DNA from 3 places in the Streptomyces sp. NPDC001787 genome. Region 3 is predicted to be linked to each of the others. Evidence: riboswitches for the same ligand, from Rfam matches in the RefSeq annotation. Region 3 holds a riboswitch; each other region holds the start of a gene.
What was found. Region 3 has a riboswitch for cobalamin ahead of ABT170_RS19645 (ABC transporter substrate-binding protein). Riboswitches for the same ligand answer to the same signal wherever they lie in the genome.
Positions count from the first base shown of each region.

Region 1 (3,266 bases), on a different contig from region 3:
ACCATGTCGTTGCGTTCGGGCTCGCCGTGCACCAGGACGTCGAGCCCCGCCTTCTCCTGGAAGGAGAGGACTTCCCGGATCTCGTCCCTGATCCGTTCCTCGTACCCGGCGGTGTCGATCCGCCCGGCCCGCAGGTCGGCGCGAGCGGCGCGCAGCTCATTCGTCTGGGGGAACGAGCCGATGGTCGTCGTCGGCAGCGGCGGGAGCCCGAGGTGCGCGCGCTGGGCGGCGGTCCGCTCCTGGTAGGGCTGCGAGCGCCGTCCGTCCGCGGCGGTGATGGCGGCGGTGCGGGCCCGCACCGCGGGGTCCCTGGTCAGTGCCGATCCGGCGCGGGAGGCGAGGTCGGCGCGGTTCGCCGCGAGTGCGGCGGCGATGGTGTCGGTGCCCCGGGCGAGCCCACGCGCCAGGACGGCGATCTCCCGCGTCTTCTGCCGGGCGAAGGCGAGCCAACGGGCGATCTGCGGGTCGATGTCGCGCTCGGCGGTGGCGTCCAGCGGTACGTGCAGGAGGGAGCAGGAGGCGGAGACGTCCACCCGGCCGGCGAGGCCGAGGAGGGTGCCGAGGGTCGCGAGGGACTTCTCGTAGTCGTTGATCCAGATGTTGCGTCCGTCGACGACGCCCGCGACCAGGCGCTTGCCGGGCAGTCCGCCGGCCGCCGCGAGGTCTTCGAGGTTGGCGCCGCCCGATTCGGTGAAGTCGAGGGCCAGTCCTTCCACCGGCGCCTTGGCCAGCACGCCCAGTGCCTCACCGAGCCGCCCGAAGTACGAGGCGACCAGCAGCTTCGGCCGGTCGGTGGCGGCACCGAGTTCGCGGTAGGCACGGGTGGCGGCGTTCAGCTCGGCGGGGGTGCGGTCCTGGACGAGAGCGGGTTCGTCGACCTGGACCCACTCGGCGCCGGCCGCCCGCAGATCGGCGAGCACCTCGGCGTACACCGGCAGCAGCCGGTCCAGCAGGGTCAGGGGCTCGAAGTCCCCGGACACGCCCGGCGCGGGCTTGGCGAGCAGCAGGTAGGTGACGGGGCCGACGAGGACCGGGCGGGCGGTGTGTCCGAGCGCGAGGGCTTCCTTCAGCTCGGCGACCTGCTTGGCGGAGTGCGCCGTGAACACCGTGTCCGGGCCCAGCTCGGGGACCAGATAGTGGTAGTTGGTGTCGAACCACTTGGTCATTTCCAGCGGTGCGATGTCCTGGGTGCCGCGGGCCATCGCGAAATAGCCGTCCAGCGCGTCCTCCTCGGCGACCGCGCGGTGCCGTTCGGGGACCGCTCCGACCATGACGCTGGTGTCCAGCACATGGTCGTAGTACGAGAAGTCGCCGGACGGCACTTCGTGGATGCCGGCGTCGGCCAGCTGCTGCCAGTTCGACCGGCGCAGATCCACCGCGGTCTCCCGGAGGGCGTCCGCGCTCACGCGGCCCTTCCAGTACCCCTCGACGGCCTTCTTCAGTTCACGGTTCTGTCCCTGGCGGGGGTAGCCGTACACGGTGGCCCGTGCTGCCGCGGCTGCGGGCTTCGCTGTCACAGAACTCTCCTTCGCGAGATGTGTCCTGGATCCCGGTGACGGGACGCGGACGCGAAGGGACGACCGACCGGGCGGACCACGTCGGGGAGTTCTCCCGCACGTGCCGCTCGATATGTACGCCGACCCGCCCACGAGGTCACCGGGATCTCCGCACGCGATCGGTCGCGTACGGGCAACGGGCAGGTCTTCGGACTCGCGGGCACATCTGCCGGGGCAGATCCCTACTGGCCGTCGCTTCCCGGATCCGGCCGGATCCAGTGCGTATGACGGCGTTCGTTCCCACTCACCGCTGCGGGGCAGTCCCGGATTCCCACCGGGTTCCCTCTTACGACGCGTCCCGCCTGGCGGACGGGGGCGAACCAGCTGCGTCCGCCACCCTAAGCGACGGGCGGCGCCCGCACACCCCCGCCCGGATACCGGGACACGTGACGGGCGGGGGTGTGCGGGGAGATGACGGGCACGGTGGAGCGGGAGCGGACACCGGGCCCCGTCGGGACAGCCTTCGGTGCTCGCCCGTCGCTATCCGGTCACCGCGTCGAAGGAGAGCCAGGTACCCATGGGGGCCTGCTGGCCCGCCCCGGGAACGGACCAGTCGCAGACCCCGTACGGGAAGATCCCCGTCAGCTCCTTGAGCTGGGCGTCGGTCACCGGCACCTGGTAGTCGGTGCGGACCACGGGACGCTTGCGGCACTTGACGATGTCGTTGGCCACATCGGCTCCGGCGACCATCCGCGGCGAGGTCCACACCGGGTAGAGGGTGTTGCACTCGGTGTTGCCGATGCCCTCCACCTGGGGTTCCGAGATCTTCTTCGCCCCGATGCCACGGGTCCAGCAGGCGTCCGTGAGTCCCTGCGGCCGGTTGCGGGCGATCCTCTCGATGGGGGCGTCGGTGCCGGGGTCCCCCTTGATGGCGGTGAGCCACTGGTCCATGTCGGCCACCATCCCGGCGAGGGTGAACCCGTGTCCGCTGGAGCGGGTGAGCATGACCTGGTTGGCGTGGGTGCCGTTGGCCTTGTCCAGGCGCGCCCGGGTGGAGAAGGAATGGAAGCGCATGTGCATGTCGCCGGTCGCGGCGTCGTCCGTGTAGTCGCGGTAGTCGATGATCGGGATGTCGGCCAGGCCGGCACCGCCGTTCAGCATGCGGCCGGTGCGGTAGGCGAGCCGAACCGCCTTGAGATCGGCGGCGGTGCGCTGCGCGGTGGGCTTGGCGTCGTCGTCGAGGCCGCCGATGCGCCGGTTGAGGTCGATGAACCGGTCCATGTCGATGGTCCCGTTGTTCAGGGCCTGAAGTCCGTACTGGATACCGGTGTTGTCGAGCGGCCTGCGCGCCTTCCCGGTCTCCGGTACCTCGCCGTAGACGTTCACGGCGTGGCTGTACACATCACAGCGGGCACCGTCCGGGTTGGTGAGGGGGTGGTAGCGCTGCGCCACGGGCAGCTGGGCCGGGCAGTACACCGTGGGGTCGATCCGGCCGGCGGCCCGCGCCAGGCTGCCGATGCTCTCCCACATGCCGAACCCGGAGACCGCCCTCTGCTGCTCCTTGGTGAACGCGTCCGGCGCGACATTCTTGAAGTAGTGGTTCAGGAGCTGGGCGTCGCTGAGCGTCTGGATCGTCCCGAAGCCGACGTCGGGGAAGCTGCAGCCGGAGAGGATGCCGTCCAGCAGGCCCGGGTAGTTGTCGGCGATCTGGTGGGTCTGGTACGAGCCGCCGGAGCAGCCGTTCCCGATGGTGAAGGCCGGCTCGCCGTA
Region 1 is NZ_JBEOZE010000019.1:46,490-49,755, forward strand. Features, by position in the region: gene metE (5-methyltetrahydropteroyltriglutamate--homocysteine S-methyltransferase) at 1-1,517, opposite strand, end outside; cobalamin riboswitch at 1,679-1,877, opposite strand; gene ABT170_RS24500 (DUF6351 family protein) at 2,037-3,266, opposite strand, start outside.
Region 1: another riboswitch for cobalamin. It lies ahead of metE (5-methyltetrahydropteroyltriglutamate--homocysteine S-methyltransferase); the one in region 3 lies ahead of ABT170_RS19645 (ABC transporter substrate-binding protein).

Region 2 (3,266 bases), on a different contig from region 3:
TTCTCAACCTGATCGGCGCGTTCCTGTCGGTGGAGGTCGCCAAGACGATCTCCGGCGGGATCGTCAACGAGGACGGCCTCAGAACCGAGGTCATCTTCGCGGCGCTCGTCGGCGCCATCCTGTGGAATCTGCTGACCTGGCTGGTCGGCCTGCCCTCCAGTTCCTCGCACGCCCTGTTCGGCGGCCTCATCGGCGCCGCGGTCATGTCGGCGGGCTGGTCCTCGATCAATGGCGGCACCGTCGTCACCAAGGTGCTGCTGCCCGCGATCGCCGCGCCGGTCGTCGCCGGTCTCGCCGCGCTGCTGGCCACGAAGCTGACGTACCGCATCGGGCGCAAGGTCACCGATGAGGGACAGCTGAAGTCGACCGCCAAGGGCTACCGGGCCGGGCAGATCGCCTCGGCCGGTCTCGTCTCGCTCGCCCACGGCACCAACGACGCGCAGAAGACGATGGGCATCATCACCCTGGCCCTGGTCACCGGCGGCGTCCTCGCCCCCGGCTCCAACCCGCCGGTCTGGGTCATCGTCTCCGCCGGTGTGGCCATCGCCCTGGGCACGTACCTCGGCGGCTGGCGCATCATCCGCACCATGGGCAGCGGCCTGACCGACCTCAAGCCGCCGCAGGGCTTCGCCGCCCAGACCAGTGCGGCCACGGTCATCCTGGCCTCCTCCCACCTCGGCTTCTCGCTCTCCACCACCCAGTCCTGCTCCGGCGCCGTGATGGGCGCGGGCCTCGGCCGTCAGGGAGGCGTGGTCCGCTGGTCCACGGCGACCCGGATGTTCGTCGCCTGGGGTCTGACCCTGCCGGCCGCGGGCCTGGTCGGCGCGGGCGCGGAGTTCCTGACCAAGCAGGGCGGCTGGGGCGTCGGCGTCGTCGCGGTCCTGCTCGTCGCGGGCTCCGGCGCCATCTGGCTGCTGTCGCGCCGCAAGCCGGTCGACCACACCAACGTCACCGGCGGCGGCCCGGAGGACGAGCCCGCGGGCGTCGTCACCACGGCCATCGCCGCCGTCACCCCGCCGCCCGTCGGCACCACGGGTCCCGACCTCACGTCCACCATCCCGGCTCCGGCCGGTACGCCCGCCGATCCGGCGCGGCCCGCCACGGTGTAAGGACAGATCCGCATGAACATCGACTGGGCAGCTCTCGCCTCCGTCTTCGGCGTCAGCCTCGTGGTCACCGTGGCGCTGGTCGGCCTCTTCACCCTCGGCATCGTCGGCCTCTCCAAGCAGTCCCCGACGGCGCGGAACGGCGCCTCCGGCGGCTCGTTCACCCCGGCCCGCGCCGGCGCGTACCTCTGCTTCGCGCTGTGCGCGGCGGCGGTCACGTACGGGATCTATCTGATCGTCGCCTGACCGGAACACCGCACCTCCACCTGGCCGGACACACCCTGTGTGTCCGGCCAGTGTGCGTCTGCGCACACTGCGGCTCCGCAGGTCAACGGCAAGTTGACGGGCGTTCTCACAGCGTGGTGGACTGCCGGAGCCGTTTACGGCGACAGCAGAGGAAGCCGGTGCGAATCCGGCGCGGTCCCGCCACTGTCACCGGGGAGCAGTCCCCCATCGGAAGTCACGGTCCGCCCACGCGGACTGGAAGGCCGGGGGAACCGCGGATCCGGAAGCCAGGAGACTCTCGTCGCCGGTCACGTCGAACCAGGGCGCGGACCCTGAGTGAGGACATACGCCATGCCTGGCTGCCGTGCGCCGGAACCTGTGTCACCCCTTGCGGAAATCTCCCGTACCCCGGCCGGCTGAGCCATGCGTGCCGACCGCATCTTCGCGTACGGCGCCACGGCCGGCCTGATCGCCGACTCCCTGCTCGGTGACCCCCGCCGGGGACATCCCGTGGCCGGGTTCGGCCGGGCCGCGGCGGAGGCCGAACGCCTGCTCTGGCGCGACCACCGCGGGTGGGGCGCCCTGCACACCCTGGTCTGCGCCGGCGGCGCCGCGGGGGCCGCCGCGCTGGCCGCCCGCGCCGTACGGGACCGCCCCGCCATGGCCGTCGCGCTGACCGCCGTCACCACCTGGTCCGTGATCGGCGGTACGTCGCTGGGCCGTGAGGCGCGCGCCGTCGCCGGCGCGCTCGCCGCCGGGGACCTCGACGTGGCCCGGGAGCGGCTGCCCCATCTGTGCGGCCGCGACCCCCACTCGCTGGACGGGCAGCAGATCGCCCGCGCCGTGGTCGAGTCCGTCGCCGAGAACACCTCGGACGCCGTCGTCGGCGCCCTCGTCTGGGGCGCCCTGGGCGGGGTCCCCGGGCTCGTCGGCTTCCGGGCCGTCAACACGCTGGACGCCATGGTCGGCCACAAGTCGCCCCGCTACCGGCGCTACGGCTGGGCCTCGGCCCGCCTGGACGACCTGGCGGGCGGACCGGGAGCCCGGCTGACGGCCGCGCTGGCCGTGGTGGCCGGAGGACGGCCCCGTGCGGCCGTACGGGCCTGGCGGGCCGACGCGGGCAGCCATCCGAGCCCCAACGCGGGGCCGGTGGAGGCCGCGTTCGCGGGGGCGCTCGGCGTACGGCTCGGCGGGACCCTGGCGTACGCCGGGCGGGTCGAGCACCGGCCCGTGCTCAACGGAGCGGACGGCCGGGCCGTGGAGAGCGCCGACATCGAACGGGCGGTACGGCTGTCGCGCCGGGTGAGCGCGCTGGCCCTGGGCGTATGCGTGGCGGGCCGGCTGCTCGCGGGACGGAGAGCGAAATGAGCGGCGGACTCCTGGTCGCCGGGACCACCTCGGACGCGGGCAAGAGCGTCGTCACGGCGGGGATCTGCCGGTGGCTCGTGCGCCGGGGCGTGAAGGTCGCGCCGTTCAAGGCGCAGAACATGTCGCTCAACTCGTTCGTGACCCGCGAGGGCGCGGAGATCGGGCGTGCCCAGGCGATGCAGGCCCAGGCCGCCCGGGTCGAGCCGTCCGCGCTGATGAACCCGGTGCTGCTCAAGCCCGGCGGCGACCGCTCCAGCCAGGTCGTCCTGATGGGGAAGCCGGTCGGCGAGATGAGCGCCCGCGGCTACCACGGGGGGCGCCAGGAAGCGCTCCTCGGGACGGTCGTGGACTGCCTGGAGCGGCTTCGGGGCACGTATGACGCCGTGATCTGCGAGGGCGCGGGCAGTCCTGCCGAGATCAATCTGCGGCGCACCGACATCGTGAACATGGGCATAGCCCGCGCCGCGCGGTTTCCCGTGCTGGTCGTCGGCGACATCGACCGCGGCGGCGTCTTCGCCTCGTTCTTCGGTACGACGGCGCTGCTGAGCGCCGAGGACCAGTCGCTGG
Region 2 is NZ_JBEOZE010000005.1:325,928-329,193, reverse strand. Features, by position in the region: gene ABT170_RS10075 (inorganic phosphate transporter) at 1-1,109, shown strand, start outside; gene ABT170_RS10070 (hypothetical protein) at 1,122-1,352, shown strand; cobalamin riboswitch at 1,461-1,650, shown strand; gene ABT170_RS10065 (cobalamin biosynthesis protein) at 1,755-2,699, shown strand; gene ABT170_RS10060 (cobyric acid synthase) at 2,696-3,266, shown strand, end outside.
Region 2: another riboswitch for cobalamin. It lies ahead of ABT170_RS10065 (cobalamin biosynthesis protein); the one in region 3 lies ahead of ABT170_RS19645 (ABC transporter substrate-binding protein).

Region 3 (3,266 bases):
GAAGACACCGGCCCGGAAGCGTGCGGTGTCGAGCCCGAGGACGGTGGCGCCCTCCTCGCCGACGAGCAGCAGGTCGAGCGGGCGGGCGAGGGTGAGGAGCAGCGCCGTGCCCGCGACGAGGACGGCCGAGGGGAGCGCGAGCATGTCCCAGCGGGCGGCGCCGAGCCCGCCGAGGGTCCAGTAGAGGACTTCCTGAAGATGGTCGGCGCGGGCCGAGGTGACCAGGATGAGGCTGGTGAGGGCGGAGAGGACGTAGGAGACGGCGACTCCGGCCAGGACGAGCCGGTTGGTGGTGAGGCCGGATCCGCCGCGGGCCAGGGTGTAGACGAGCAGGAGTGAGGCGAGCGCGCCCGCGAAGGCGGCGGCCGGGATCGTGACGGTGGTGGCGAGGCCCGCGCCGACGCCGAGGACGATCACGAGGACCGCTCCGGTGGAGGCTCCGGAGGAGACGCCGAGGAGGAACGGGTCGGCGAGCGGATTGCGCACGAGCGCCTGGAGGACGGTGCCGATCACGGCGAGTCCGGCGCCGACGACGACGCCGAGCAGGATCCGGGGCAGCCGGACGTCGAGGACGATCGTGCGGAACGGGCCCGGTCCGGCCCGCCCGGTCAGGATGTCCAGGACCTGGCCGGGCGGGATGCGGACGGAGCCGAGGGCGAGCGCGGCGAGGACGGCGGCCCCGAGGACGACGGCGAGGGCGCCGAGGACCAGGGTGTAGCGCAGCCGTCGCGGCGCGGCGGGGGTGCGGCAGCTCACGACGCGGTGGCCGCGTCCGTCGCTTCCTCCGTGGGTGAGTCCCCGGGTATCTCCGGGTGCAGCTGGGCGGCGAGCTTGCCGACCGCCGCGGGGGCGCGCACGCCGAGCACCGCGTCGGAGAGCGGGAGGACGGCGAAGCGCTTGTTCCTGATCGCGGGGACGTCGGCGAGTGCCGGGTCCTCCAGGAGCCGCTTCTTCTTCTGGGCGACGGTGGTGGAGCCGTAGTCGTAGATGACGATGACGTCGGGCTTGCGGGCGACGACGTTCTCCCACGAGGCGTCGCCGAAGGGCTTGTCGAGGTCGGCGAAGACGTTGCGGCCGCCGGCCCGGGTGATCAGCTCGTTGCCGATGCCCCTGCCGCCCGCGGTGAACGCGGTCTTGTCGCCGCTGTCGTAGACGAAGACGGAGACCGGCCGGGCGGACTTGAGCCGCTCGGCCGCGGCGGCGTTGGTGGCCTTCGCCTCCTTGATCCACGACTCGGCGCGCGAGGCGACGCCGAAGGTGCGGCCGACCTCGCGGACCTCCTGGTAGAGGGCGTCCATCGCGGTCGGGCTCTTGGCGCAGTACTCGGTGTTGAGCCGGGTGTCGATGCCGGACTTCTTCAGCGCCTCGCGGCTGCGGCCGTCACTCGCGGTGAACGCGGTGGAGTAGCCGCCGTAGACGAAGTCGGGGTCGGCGGCGAGGAGCTTCTCGTACGAGGGGTACTCCTCGGCCAGGACCGGGATGGACTCGTACTGGTCCTCGTACTCCGGCAGGACCCGGTCGTCGAGGTAGGCGGTGCCGACCATGGACTTGGCCAGCCCCAGTTCCAGCATCACTTTGGTGACGTGCTGGTTCATGGTGACGGCGCGCTTGGGCGGTGCCGTGTACGTCGTGGTGACACCGCAGTTCGTGACGGTGTACGGGAAGCCCTTGGCGGACGGTCCGCCGGCCTTGGCCGAGTCCGCGGAGCCGTTGTCGGCGTCCGAGGCGGAGCAGGCGGTGAGGGCGAGCGGGAGCAGCACGGCGGCGGCTATGAGCGCGGGGGTGCGCCGGGACATGGCGGGGCCTCTCCGGGGGATTTCCGCGTCCCCTGGTCGGTGCGAGAAGGCGGCAGGCCAGTTCCTGACTGCCGAGCCCCGGTCCTGGTGGACGGGGTTCGGTCACAGTGGCGGGACCGTGCCGGACTTGCACCGGCTTCCTGGTTCCTGCCGCCTCGTTGGGTCTGGGTGCAGTGTGCCAGACCTGGTCGCGACGCAGGTGAGGCGACCCTCAGTGGACGTCCCCCCGGGCGTCCTTCAGTAGGCGTCGACGATCTTGACGTCCTCCTCGGTGATCTCGCCGTCCACGATGCGGTACGAGCGGAACTGGAAGGGGCCCGCGTCGTCGGTGTCCGCGGTGGAGACGAGGACGTAGTGGGCGCCGGGTTCGTTGGCGTACGTGACGTCGGTGCGGGAGGGGTAGGCCTCGGTCGCCGTGTGCGAGTGGTAGATGATCACGGGCTCCTCGTCGCGGTCGTCCATGTCGCGGTAGAGCTTGAGGAGGTCGGCCGAGTCGAACTCGTAGAACGTGGGCGAGCGGGCGGCGTTGAGCATGGGGATGAAGCGTTCGGCCCGTCCCGTTCCGGCCGGTCCCGCGACGACTCCGCACGCCTCGTCGGGGTGGTCCGCGCGGGAGTGGGCGACGATCCGGTCGTGGAGGTCCTGGGTGATGGTCAGCATGGCGCCCAGGATAGGACCGGCCGCCGCGGGCGGCGGGCCCGCCCGTACCGAGGAGTGGTACGGCGGGCCCGCATGCCGGACGCTCCGGCGTGGGTGACCGTGGGTGTCAGCGCTTGATGAACGCCGTGTTCCCGGGGTTGCGGGCCTTGAGCACCAGATATGAGACACCGAGGATCAGGGCCCAGACCGGTGCGCAGTACAGCGAGACCCTGGCGTCCTTGTCGATGGCCATCATCACGATGACCATCGCGATGAAGCCGAGCGCGAAGACGCTGGTGTACGGGGCTCCGGGGGCCCGGAAGGCGGACTGCGGGAGCACCCCCCGGTCGGCCAGCGCGCGGAAGCGGAGCTGGCTGAGCAGGATCATGATCCAGGCCCACATGCCGGAGATGGTCGCGAAGGAGACGACGTAGTTGAACGCCTCGCCCGGCCACTGGTAGTTGATCCAGACGCCGACGAGCATCAGCGCGGCCGAGAACGTGGTGCCGGCGAACGGCAGGCCGTTCCTCGTCAGCCGGGTGAAGGCCCTCGGGCCCTGCCCGTTGAGCGCCAGGTCACGCAGCATGCGGCCGGTGGAGTACATCCCGGAGTTGCAGGAGGAGAGCGCCGCGGTCAGGACGACGAAGTTGACGATCGCGGCCCCCACACCGAGGCCCATCTCCTCGAAGGTCTTCACGAACGGCGAGACATCGGGCTTGAACGTGCTCCACGGCACCACCGAGAGGATCATGATCAGCGCGCCGACGTAGAAGACGGCGATGCGCCACGGCACGGTGTTGATGGCCTTGGGCAGGACGGTCGTGGGGTCCT
Region 3 is NZ_JBEOZE010000013.1:144,158-147,423, reverse strand. Features, by position in the region: gene ABT170_RS19650 (FecCD family ABC transporter permease) at 1-756, opposite strand, end outside; gene ABT170_RS19645 (ABC transporter substrate-binding protein) at 753-1,796, opposite strand; cobalamin riboswitch at 1,835-1,999, opposite strand; gene ABT170_RS19640 (M67 family metallopeptidase) at 2,034-2,456, opposite strand; gene ABT170_RS19635 (amino acid permease) at 2,563-3,266, opposite strand, start outside.